Regions from separate parts of the Cupriavidus sp. GW822-FHT02D05 genome, predicted to be linked through region 3. Evidence: predicted binding sites of a transcription regulator. Region 3 holds the regulator's gene; each other region holds the start of a gene.

Region 1 (3,887 bases), on a different contig from region 3:
GTGCATCTTCGCGCTGCCGCTGCATTTCCAGCTGGTGCGCGGCGCCGATGCGTCGGAGTCCGGTTTGCTGGTGGTGCCGTTCCTGCTCTCCACCGTGGCGGGCAATTTCATCGTGGCCGGGCTGGCGCCGCGCCTGGGGCGGATGCGCGGCATCCTGACCGGCGGATTCATTGCCGCGGCGCTGGGCTTGCTGGCGCTCGTGGCGGTTTCGCCGTCCACGCCGCTGGCGCTGGTCTTGCTGGCCATGATGGTGGCCGGCGTGGGGCTGGGCATGACCATGGTCGGCACCTTGATGACGGTGCAGAACGTGCTGGAGCGCCGCGATACCGGCGCCGGCACCGGCGCGCTGCTGGTGCTGCGCTCGCTTGGCAGCGCCTTTGGCGGCGCGCTGGCCGGCACCTTGCTGACGCTGGAATTCCGCCATGCCCTGCACGCTTCCGGCGTGACGCAGGCGCTGGACCTGGGCGCGCTGCGCCACGGCAGCGAGGCGCTGGCCCATCTCTCTCCCGCAGTGCGGGACGTGCTGACGGGCGGCGTGGAGTCGGGCTTCCGGTTGATTTTTGCCGTGGGCACCGTGGCCGCCCTGCTGGCGCTGGTGATCGTGCGCCGCATGCCGGACGTGGAGTTGCGCAGCAGCGTGACCGAGCACGCGGCCACGCTGGCCATGGAGTAAGCGGGAGGAGGCTTGCGCATCCATTTCACGCCCAACGGCGTAAACTACGGACAGACCATCTCCGGAGTTTCCTACATGCGCAGCCTTCCCGAACAGCGCTCACGCGCCCTGCAACGCATCGCCTTGTCCGGCGCGTTGGTCCTGGCCGCTGCCGCCGCTGTTGTCGCCGCGCCGCGTCTTGCGCAAGCCGCCGATACCCCGGCAGCCACCGCCGCCAAGCCGGCCGGCGCCTGCCCGGCCTCGCTCAACTTCAAGTTCCCCCGCCTGCAGGACGAAGCGCCGCAAAACCTCTGCCAGTACGCCGGCAAGGTCGTAGTGGTGGTCAATACCGCCAGCTATTGCGGCTTTACCCCGCAATACGAAGGGCTGGAGGCGCTGTACGCCAAGTACCGCGAACGCGGGCTGGTGGTGCTGGGCTTCCCGTCCAACGACTTTTCGCAGGAGCCGGGCTCCTCCAAGGAGATCGCCGACTTTTGCTACAACACCTATGGCGTGAAATTCCCGATGCTGGGCAAGTCGCACGTGCGCGGCAGCGATGCCAATCCCATGTACGCGCTGCTGGCCAAGCAGTCCGGCACCACGCCCAAGTGGAATTTCTACAAGTACGTGATCGACCGCAACGGCCAGGTGGTGGGCAGCTATAACAGCATGACCAAGCCCGACGACAAGCAGTTCGTGAGCAAGATCGAGCAACTGCTGGACGGCGCGCGCTAAGCCGCCGGGCTACTAAGCTGCCATCGGCACCGCACGGCTTCGCAGCCGTGAAGCCGTGCGCCACCAGGTTGAGCGCGGTAAAGCCGATCCCGGCCAGGCACACCGCCTGCCAGCCGCCAAGCGCCCAGGTGGCGCCGCGCACACTGCCCTTCAACGTGGCCGCGCCCATGGCATCGGCGCACGATTCGCTGGCTTCTTGACCAGCGTCAAGCCGCCGGGGCGCCGCCATCGCTACTTTCGCCGCTTTGGGGAGAGACAGACGATGGCCATCACGCTATACGATGCCGGCGGGCACACCTGCCTGCTGTTTTCGGACCTGGTCGAGGAGGAGCACGGCGAGGTGGTGCAGACCAACCAGTTCCTGATCGTCGACGCCGGCCACGGCGCGCTGATCGATCCTGGCGGGCACATGACCTACGGCGAGCTGTACCTCGCCATCAGCCGCTACTTTCCGCCCAAGCAGCTCGACTACGTGCTGGCGTCGCACGCCGATCCGGATATCGTGGCCTCGGTCGGGCGCTGGCTGACCGCCTCCGATAGCCGCATCCTGATCTCGCGCGTCTGGGCGCGGTTCTTGCCGCATTTCTGCCAGGCGGGCAAGACGCAAGGGCGCATCGTCACCATCCCCGATGCCGGCATGCCGATCGCGCTGGGCAACTGCACGTTGCTGGCGGTGCCGGCGCATTTCCTGCACTCGGAGGGCAACTTCCAGTTCTACGATCCCATCAGCAAGATCCTGTTCTCCGGCGACCTGGGCGCGGCCATGACCAGCGCGCGGGAAGCCGGCGCGGTGGTGAGCGATTTTGCCGCGCACACCCGCGCCATGCTGCCCTTCCACCAGCGCTACATGAGCGGCAACCGCGCCTGCCGGCTGTGGGCCAACATGGCGCGCGGGCTGGATATCGAGTGGATCGTGCCGCAGCACGGCCCGTCGTTTCGCGGCAAGGTGATGGTGGCGCAGTTCATCGACTGGGTCTCCACGCTGGAGTGCGGGCTGGACCTGCTTAGCCAGGACAACTACAGGCTGCCGCCCGTCACCACAACGGCAGCCTGACGCCCGGCACCGGTTGCACGATCAATCGCGCGCCAGCCCCTCGGCCACCAGCGCCTCGTGCACCTTCGGCCGCGCGGCCACGCGCGACAGGTAGGCCTGCAGCGCGGGGTAAGGGTTGAGCGGCATCTGCAGCATATTGGCCCAGTTGGCGACGGCGAAGCAGTAGGCGTCGGCCACGGTGAACTGCGTGCCGCACAAGTAGTCGCGCGTGGCCAGGTGCCGGTCCAGCTCGGCGAAGCGCAGGGCCACCTTGGCCAGGCAATCCTCGCGTGTGCTCTGCGCGGTTTCCTTGTGCCACAGCCACGGGCTGAAGACCTTGTGCAGCTCGGTGGAGACCAGCGTCAGCCAGCCCACCGCTTCCAGGCGCGCCTGGGTGCCGGCCGCCGGCAGCAGCGCCTTGCCCGGGGCGAGGTCCGCCACGTATTGCAGCAGCGATGCGGCTTCGGTGTGGCGCGAGCCATCGTCCAGTTGCAGCATCGGCACGTAGCCGCGCGGGCTCACCGCGTAGAAGTCGTCGCTGCCGTTTTCCGGCTCGCTCAGCTTGTGCCGGGCCAGGTCGACCTTGGCGAGCGAAAACGGCAGGCCGGCTTCGCGCAGTGCGATATGCACGGCCAGGGAGCAAGCGCCAGGGGAGTAGTAGAGCTTCATCGGGTAGTCCTCGCTGTTTTGGGTTCGGTTTTTCAGGGTTTGCCGCCACGCCTTGTGGTGGCAGTGCAGGCAGTCTAGGATTGCGAAAGCGCAATCACAATGCGCACTGACGCAAGCTATGGCTGCAAATCTGCAATGAACATACCCTACCAACTCTCTTCCCCCGATCTCGACGTGGTGCTGGCATTGGTGCGTTGCGCCACGCTGGCCGAAGCCGGGCGCCGGCTCGGGCTTGATGCCTCCACCGTGTTCCGCGCGCTGCAGCGCATCGAGAAAGGGCTGGGGCGGCGCCTGTTCGAGCGCAGCCGCGCGGGCTACCTGCCGACCGAACTTGCCCAGCAGTTCGCACAGCATGCCGAACGCATCGAGGCCGAGCTGGAGGCGGCGCGCGCGCATGCCTCGGTGTCGGCCGGCACGGTGTCGGGCCTGGTGCGCATCACCACCACCGATACCGTGCTGCATGGCATGGTGCTGCCGGCACTGGCGCCGCTCGGGCGCAAGCATCCCGGGCTGAGCTTCGAGCTGATCGCCACCAATGAGCTGGTCAGCCTGACCCGGCGCGACGCCGACATCGCCGTGCGCGCCACGCGCCATCCACCCGATCACCTGATCGGCAAGTGCCTCGGCCCCTTGCGCGTGGCGGTGTTCGCGGCGCGGGAGTTGGTGGAGGCGGCCTGCATCGCGATCCCCGGGCACGGCGGCGCCGTCGACCTTGCCGCGCTGGCCACACTGCCGTGGATCGCGCCGGACGAGGCCATGCCCGATCACCCGTCGGTGCGCTGGCGCCGCAAGCACCTG
Region 2 (3,887 bases), on a different contig from region 3:
CCGGTCTTCATGGCCGACGTCAAAGGTGACCTGACCGGCATTTCCCAGCCGGGCAAGCTCTCCGACAAGCTCAAGGCCCGGCTGGCCGAGCTCGGCCTGCCCGAGCCGGTGTGGGGCGCCTGCCCCACCACCCTGTGGGATGTGTTCGGGCAAAAGGGCCATCCCGTGCGCGCCACGGTCTCCCATATGGGGCCGCTGCTGCTGTCGCGCATGCTGGAACTCAACGACACCCAGCAGGGCGTGCTCAACCTGGTTTTCCGCATCGCCGACGCCAACGGGCTGCTGCTGCTCGACGCCAAGGACCTGCGCGCCATGCTGCAGTACGTGGGCGACAACGCGGGCCAGTTCACCACCGAATACGGCAATATCTCCGCGGCCTCGATCGGGGCCATCCAGCGCGGGCTGATGGCGCTGGAGTCACAAGGCGCAGACGTGTTCTTCGGCGAACCCATGCTCAACCTGGACGACTTCATCCAGACCGAGAACGGGCAGGGCGTGGTGAATATCCTGGCCGCCGACAAGCTGCTGAATTCGCCCAAGCTCTACGCCACTTTCCTGCTTTGGCTGTTGTCGGAGCTGTTCGAGAAACTGCCCGAGGCGGGCGATCTTGACAAGCCCAAGCTGGTGTTCTTTTTCGACGAGGCGCACCTGCTGTTCAACGACGCGCCCAAGGCCCTGCTCGACAAGATCGAGCAGGTGGTGCGGCTGATCCGCTCCAAGGGCGTTGGCGTGTATTTCGTTACGCAGAATCCTGTCGACATCCCCGATACCGTGCTGGGCCAGCTCGGCAACCGCGTGCAGCACGCGCTGCGCGCCTTCACGCCGCGTGACCAGAAGGCCGTCAAGGTGGCGGCCACCACCATGCGGGCCAAGCCGGGGCTGGACCTGGAAAAGGCCATCGGGGAGCTCGGTGTGGGCGAAGCGCTGGTGTCGTTGTTGGACGCCAAGGGCATCCCCGGCATCACGGAACGCGCCTGGGTGCTGGCGCCCGGCAGCCGGATCGGCCCGATCACCGACGACGAGCGCAAGCAATTGCTGGCGAACTCGCTGGTGGCCGGCACCTATGAGCAGACCATCGATCGCGAGTCGGCCTACGAGAAGCTCAAGGGCCGCGCCGCCGCGCCTGGGTCTGCCCCCGCCGCTGGCGGCGGCGCACCCGCGCCCGCGCCTACGGCTGGCCAGCCCGAAGCGCCGCCCGCGCAGGGCGGCGGCTGGCTGGACCAGGCGGGCGAGATCTTCGGCGGGCTGACCAAGGGCACGGGCAAGACCGGGCGCGGCGATTCCATCCTGGAGTCGATGGCCAAGTCGGCCGCGCGCACGGTGGGCTCGCAGGTCGGGCGCGAGCTGATTCGCGGCGTGCTGGGCAGCTTGCTGGGCTCGGGCAAGAAGAAGTAGGAGGCGCCGGCCGTCGGCCGCTCCGGTGTGCCACGTCCGGCGAGATCGGCGGGCGCGGCGCATAGCCATGGCGTGGTATCGGCCAGCCGGTCCGTCGGCGATAACGCCAGCGGGCGGGACTTGCGTCTTAGCGGCGTTGCGCCGCTGCCTCGTCTTCCCGCATCTTGCGCAGGAACAGCCGGGTGAAGAACCAGCCCATGCCGATGATGAAGGCGATGACGGCCAGGCTCATCAGCCCGGTGGGGGTCGAAAACAGGATCTTCAAGGCTGCCATGTGGGTCTCCCAGGTCAGGCGAGGCACACCGGACGGTGTGCCGCTGCCGATAGTCTAGGGAGCGCCGCGGCCGGCGGGATTGAGGCCGGTCAAGCCGGGCGCAGACAGTGCCCGGCTTGCCAGGAAAACTCAGTTCTTGGTGCCGAACAGCCGGTCGCCCGCGTCGCCGAGGCCGGGGATGATGTACGCGTGCTCGTCCAGGTGGCTGTCCAGGGAGGCGACGAACAGTTTCACGCCGGGATGTGCCTTCTGGAATACTTCGACGCCTTCCGGCGCTGCCACCAGCGCCACGAACGTAATCGCATCATCCTTGACGCCGCGGCGCTTGAGCACATCCACCGCATGCGCGGCGGAGTAGCCGGTGGCGACCATCGGGTCGCACAGGATAAAGCTGCGGTCTTCCACGTCGGGCAGGCGCACCAGGTATTCCACCGGGCGGTGCTGGTCGTCGCGGTAGACGCCGATATGGCCGATGCGGGCCGAGGGAATCAGCTCGACCAGGCCGTCGCTCATGCCCACGCCGGCGCGCAGCACCGGCACGATGGTGAGTTTCTTGCCGGCGATCACCGGCGCGTCCAGCTCCACCAAGGGCGTCTCGATGCGGCGCGTGGTCAGCGGCAGGTCGCGCGTGATTTCATAGCCCATCAGCAGCGTGATTTCCCGCAGCAGCTCGCGGAACGTGCGCGTGGAGGTGTCCTTGTCGCGCATATGGGAGAGCTTGTGCTGGATCAGCGGGTGATCGAGGATGTACAGCTTGGGGAAACGCGGATCTTGCTTCATGGCGGGTAGTCGGCAGGAGTGGGCGCGAGGGCCCGTTGCAGCCGGATTGTAATGGATGCGGGGCTGCGCGCCCCCGGCGATCCTCCCGCCGCAAGCGCGCAGCCCCGCCTGCGCTCAATCCACCGAGATGCTGGCGCTCTTGGCGACCTTGCCGAATTTCTCGTACTCGGACAGCGTCAGCGACTGCAGGTCAGCCGCGCTCGAGCCCTTGGGGTTGAAGCCTGCCTGCCCGAGTTTGTCCTTCACGTCCGCATTGCCCAGCGCCGCGATGAAGGCGGCATTGAGTGCCTGCACCACCGGCGCGGGTAGCCCGGCCGGGCCGTACACGCCGAACCACGGCTCGACGGCGTAGCCCGCCAGGCCGGCCTCGGCCAGCGTCGGCACGTTCGGCAGCGCTGGCGAGCGGCTCTTGCCGGCCACCGCCAGCGCGCGCAGCTTGCCGCCCTGGATGTGCGGCAGCGAGGCGGGCAGGTTGTCGAACATCACCTGCACGTGGCCGCCCAGCATGTCGTTGATGGCCGGGCTGCTGCCCTTGTATGGCACATGGGTCAGGCCCGTTTGCGTCATCTGCGCGAACATCGCGCCCGCCAGGTGCATGGACGTGCCGGTGCCCGCGGTGGCGTAGGTCAGGCCGGGATGGGCCTTGGCGTAGCTGACCAGCTCGGCCACATTCTTTACCGGCAGGCTGTTGCTGACTTCCAGCACAATGGTGGAGGTGCCAAGCAGGCTGACCGCGGTGAAATCCTTGCGCGGGTCGAACGGCACGTGCTTGTAGATATGCGGGTTCAACGCATTGGTCGAGATGGCGCCGAAGCCGATGGTGTAGCCGTCAGGCGCGGCCTTGGCGACCGCCTCCATGCCGATATTGCCGCCAGCGCCGGGGCGGTTCTCCACGACCACGGGCTGGCCGAGCTTCTCCGCCACCTTCTGGCCGACCGTGCGCGCCACGAGGTCAGTGGTGCCGCCAGCAGCGTAAGGCACGATGAAGCGGATTGGCTTGACGGGGTAATCGGCCGCGCTGGCGGCCGAGGGCAGCCAGCCGCTTGCGAGCATGGCAACCGCGGCGGCGATCAGCAGCGGGCGGGCGGCGGTCTGCTTTTTGACTGGAACGGGAATGCGCGAGGAAAGAATAGCGAGGGGTGCTGCCGTCATGAATGCTCCTGGTTTTTCTTATGCGGCGCGCGTTTGACGCGCCGACCGGCGAGCTTACGGCAGTTTCAGGCTGGCTGCCAGGGTTGCCAGCCAGCCAGGCAGGCTGGCTAGCCAGGCAACGGCATGGCGGCTAGATATTCTGCCCGCGCTGCGCCGCTGGCAGCGCCGGGTGCCCGAGCAGGCCGCGCACCCGCTGGGTATTGCGTTCGAACACCCAGTAGACGGCAAAGGCGTAGGCATAGCAGCCCAGCAGGATCAGCGCGGCCAGGCCCAGGCTGCCGGCGCT
Region 3 (3,887 bases):
TTACCTTCGTCGGCTATTTCTCGCCCATTCGCACGCTCGGCGCGCAGGTGCTGAGCCTCTCGCTGGGTCCGTGGCAGACGTTCTGGATGCTGTTTTACTCGTTTGCCACCTGGGGCAACGCCGGCTTCATGCGCGAGCAGGTCTGCAAGTACATGTGCCCGTATGCGCGCTTCCAGAGCGTGATGGTGGATCGCGACACCTATGTGGTCACCTATGACGTGGGCCGCGGCGAGCCGCGCGGCAGCCGCTCGCGCAAGGCGGACCACAAGGCCGCCGGGCTGGGCTCGTGCGTGAATTGCAGCATCTGCGTGCAGGTCTGTCCTACTGGCATCGATATCCGCGATGGCCTGCAATACGACTGCATTGGCTGCGGCGCCTGTATCGACGCCTGCAACCAGGTCATGGACAAGATGGCTTACCCGCGCGGGCTGATCCGCTATACGTCCGAGAACGCCATGCGCAGCGCGCTCTCCGAGACCGTGGCGCGCAAGCGCCTGGTGCGGCCGCGCACGGTGATCTACTCGGTGATCTGGCTGGCGCTGGTCGCCGGCTTCATGGCCTCGCTGGCCATGCGCACGCCGCTCAAGGTCGATATCATCCGCGACCGCGGCGCGCTGGGGCGGGAAGTGGAAGGGCGCTGGATCGAGAACGTGTACCGGCTGCAGCTGATCAACACGACCGAGGCGCCAATGCGCGTCGCCGTCAGCGCGGGCAGCGATGAGCTCAAGGGCCTGGCTGTGGAATATGATCACGCTGCCGGCAACCTGGAGCCCACGTCCAATCGCCTGATTCCCATCCGGGTGCGCGTGCCGATCGAGTCCGCGGCGCAGGGCACGCACAAGATCGAGGTCACAGTGACCGCGGTGCCCGACGAGGGCGCGGGGAGCCATGGCGCGGAGATTCGACAGAGCACCAGCTTTATCGTGCCGCGCAATCTATGAGGCGGCAGGGACGCTGGTTGCACCAATCCGTACGCAACATACGCGATCTAGATCTAGAGGAGGCCAGATGACGCAGCAAAGTAATCCCTGGTGGAAGGAGCCATGGCCGTGGCTGCTGATGAGTGGGCCGTTCGTGGCCATGGTGGCCTGCGGGGTCACGATCTGGCTGGCCATGACCCATCCGGATCCGCCCATTGAGGAAGGGGTGGCGCGCCACGGCCTGGTGGTTGAGAAGGCGGGCAGCGCGGCACGCCAGGCAGCGCCGGTCGCGGCGCAAGCGAGGTGATCATGAGGCTACGCTGGCTGATGTGGGTGCTGTGGCCCGCTTTCCTGGTCGCCGGGCTGACGACCGCGCTGGTATTCTCCATGGTCGATCCCGGCGACCTGCGCTTCTTCGGCCAGCCGGTCGAGGCATCGCGGGAGGCGGTCTACACCGTGGGTTTCCTGATCGCGTGGGTGCTGTGCGCGCTGTCGAGCGGCTTGACGCTGTACACCATGCCCACGCGGCTGGCGGACACGGACGAGCTGGAGTGATTGCGATGCGCGCCTTGCCGGTTCAGGCCAGCAGGCGCGGCATCGCGGCGAGCCGCCGCGGGCGAGGGCGGCGCGCGACGTGCAGGTCAGCAGGACTTGTTGACGATCTGCTTGATCCCCACCATGTCGACCAGCTTGACGTGGCGCTGGCGGATCTGGATCAGGCCGGCTTCCGCAAAGCGCGAGAACAGGCGGCTGACGGTTTCGAGCTTGAGCCCCAGGTAGCTGCCGATTTCCTCGCGGCTCATGCGCAGCACGAACTCGGAGGCCGAATAGCCGCGCGCGGACAAGCGCTCGGACAGGTTGATCAGGAAAGCGGCAAGCCGCTCCTCGGCGCGCATCGATCCGAGCGTGATCAACATGACCTGGTCCTGCGAGATCTCCTTGCTCATCAGGCGCATGAACTGATGCTGCAGCGACGGCAGGACGTTGGACAGCGTCTGGAGATCGCCAAAGCGTACCACGCAGACTTCGGTATCTTCCAGCGCGGTGGCGTCCGACGCATGCTGCATCTCGCCAAGGCCGTCGAGGCCGACGACTTCGCCGGGAAGGTGGAAGCCCGTGATCTGCGAGCGGCCGTCTTCCATTGTCAGGTGGGTCTTGAGCGTGCCGAAGCGGATCGCGTAGACGGCGGTGAGAGGATCGCCGAGGCGGTACAGGGTTTCGCCCTTGCGTACGCGCACCCGGTCCTGGACCAGCGTATCCATCTTTTCGAGGTCCTGCTGCGACATGCCGACGGGCAGGCAGAGCTGGCCGAGCGAGCAAGTGGAGCAGCGGGGCGACATCTCGGTAATGGGAATGGTGGTGAGCAATTGGGGCCTGTCGGTTTAGCGCAGTCAGTCAAGCGCGATGTGGCGGGCGCATTGAGTTGAGAGCTTGACGTTGAGAGTCGTCGGTTGGAAGCGCTATCCACATCGGCCTGGCGCGCGGGTCTTGCGGCAGTGCGCTATCTGTGCAGCGCGGCTTGCCGTGCCCGTCGTCATGTTGTGCGAGCGCGCTGGTGTGCGCGGGCGCAAGGCCTCATGTTGATAGCGCCTCTTGGAGCTGCGGGGGCGCGTTCGCCGCATTTTACCGCGCCAGACGTTGCGATTGTGTGATTGGGAGGAGAAGTTGACCATAGGCGTGCTTATCAGCGTATTTACCTTGGCTTTGCTGGGCGGCGTGCACTGCGCCGCCATGTGCGGCGGGATCGCGCTGGCGGCGGAGCAGGGCGGCGTTGCGCGCGTGCCTGCCACGGTGCTCCGGCGTCCCGGCCATTGGTTGCTGGAACTGCTTGTCATGCATGCCGGGCGGCTGAGCATGTATGCGGTGCTGGGAGGCTTGCTGGGCGCCCTTGGCGCCGGCGTCTGGAAGACGCAGTACCTGCCGCTGCAGCGCTGGCTGTTCGGGGTCGGCAGTGTAATGCTGGTGCTGTCGGGCTTGTGGATGTTGCGCGGGCGCACCATGGGTACGGGTTGGCTGGAGCGGCTCGCCGCCCGGGGCGCGGGTGGCTTGCTGCGCGGCCTTGGTGCCGTCGGGGCGCGCTTGCCGGCTGTGGCCCGGGCGTATGGGCAGGGCCGGTTGCTGCGCCGCTACGGCATGGGGCTAGCCTGGGGGCTGGTCCCGTGCGGCATGGTGTACGGTGCTCTTGCCATGGCGTTGCTGGCCGGCAATGCCCCGTCGGGCGCGCTGGTGATGGCCGTGTTTGGCCTGGGCACCCTGCCGAACCTGCTGGTGATCTCGGGCCTGTCCGGCTATCTCAGGCAGCTTTCGCGGCGCCCGGCGTTGCGGGCTGGCGCTGGGCTTGCGGTGGTGGCCTTTGGCTTGGCCGGGGTGGCGCGCGCGCTGCTTTTGCCTGAGACGCTTGCCGCGCATGGATTCTGCCTGGTCTTCTGAAGCGCTGCTTCGTGGTGTATCTGTCACTTCTTCGCTGAGGTAGCTGTGCGAATCGGTTGCAGGTTTGCCAGGGAATGCCATACAATCGCAAGAACAGCGATATCGCGCACGTATTTCATCGTGGCATCGTCAGGTAGCATCCGCTGCTCAGGGATGCATGCCAGGAACACCCAGGCAGGCATCAGCGCCAGGGACCGTTCCCCATCCGCCGTCCGGTTCAAAAGATTCGGTTCAAAAGACCAGCTACGGCAGGGCGGGGTGAAATAGGCCAGCAGGCCCGATATCCGTATTTTCTTGCACCCGGCGCGTTCGATGATAAACGCCGCGCCGGACAGGTCCGCCACATCAGGGGGAAGGCGCGACGCAAGGGCTCCGTCGACTGGCAGATAATGCCGGTGGCCGGGCGATCTCCTGCCGGTCAGGTCCGGCACCCGATGCAATAAAAGAAGGCGCACGGCTGGCATGCATCAAGCATGCGGTTGGCTGCGCGGCCAGATGGCGGTGGCAATCCCTACCGCTGAACCCGCAATCTCCAGT

The links. The regulator FNR, encoded in region 3, switches genes on or off when oxygen is low (the NO sensors DNR and NnrR bind a similar motif). The targets are predictions, from matches to a motif close to TTGATNNNNATCAA.
Region 1: AC1RQK_RS13220 (oxygen-binding di-iron domain-containing protein) is a predicted target of FNR. The motif match lies at 1,584-1,597, and genes of this name have one in related genera.
Region 2: AC1RQK_RS16580 (DUF3149 domain-containing protein) is a predicted target of FNR. The motif match lies at 1,749-1,762, and genes of this name have one in related genera.

The regions. Positions count from the first base shown of each region.
Region 1 is NZ_JBXAOE010000008.1:228,671-232,557, forward strand. It holds gene AC1RQK_RS13210 (MDR family MFS transporter) at 1-673, shown strand, start outside; gene AC1RQK_RS13215 (glutathione peroxidase) at 749-1,387, shown strand; gene AC1RQK_RS13220 (oxygen-binding di-iron domain-containing protein) at 1,650-2,441, shown strand; gene gstA (glutathione transferase GstA) at 2,463-3,089, opposite strand; gene AC1RQK_RS13230 (LysR family transcriptional regulator) at 3,225-3,887, shown strand, end outside.
Region 2 is NZ_JBXAOE010000011.1:137,623-141,509, reverse strand. It holds gene AC1RQK_RS16585 (helicase HerA-like C-terminal domain-containing protein) at 1-1,395, shown strand, start outside; gene AC1RQK_RS16580 (DUF3149 domain-containing protein) at 1,523-1,669, opposite strand; gene upp (uracil phosphoribosyltransferase) at 1,799-2,449, opposite strand; gene AC1RQK_RS16570 (Bug family tripartite tricarboxylate transporter substrate binding protein) at 2,564-3,502, opposite strand; gene AC1RQK_RS16565 (acyltransferase family protein) at 3,732-3,887, opposite strand, start outside.
Region 3 is NZ_JBXAOE010000007.1:246,264-250,150, forward strand. It holds gene ccoG (cytochrome c oxidase accessory protein CcoG) at 1-941, shown strand, start outside; gene AC1RQK_RS11980 (membrane protein) at 1,009-1,227, shown strand; gene AC1RQK_RS11985 (hypothetical protein) at 1,230-1,475, shown strand; gene fnr (fumarate/nitrate reduction transcriptional regulator Fnr) at 1,562-2,287, opposite strand; gene AC1RQK_RS11995 (sulfite exporter TauE/SafE family protein) at 2,586-3,350, shown strand; gene AC1RQK_RS12000 (hypothetical protein) at 3,374-3,814, opposite strand.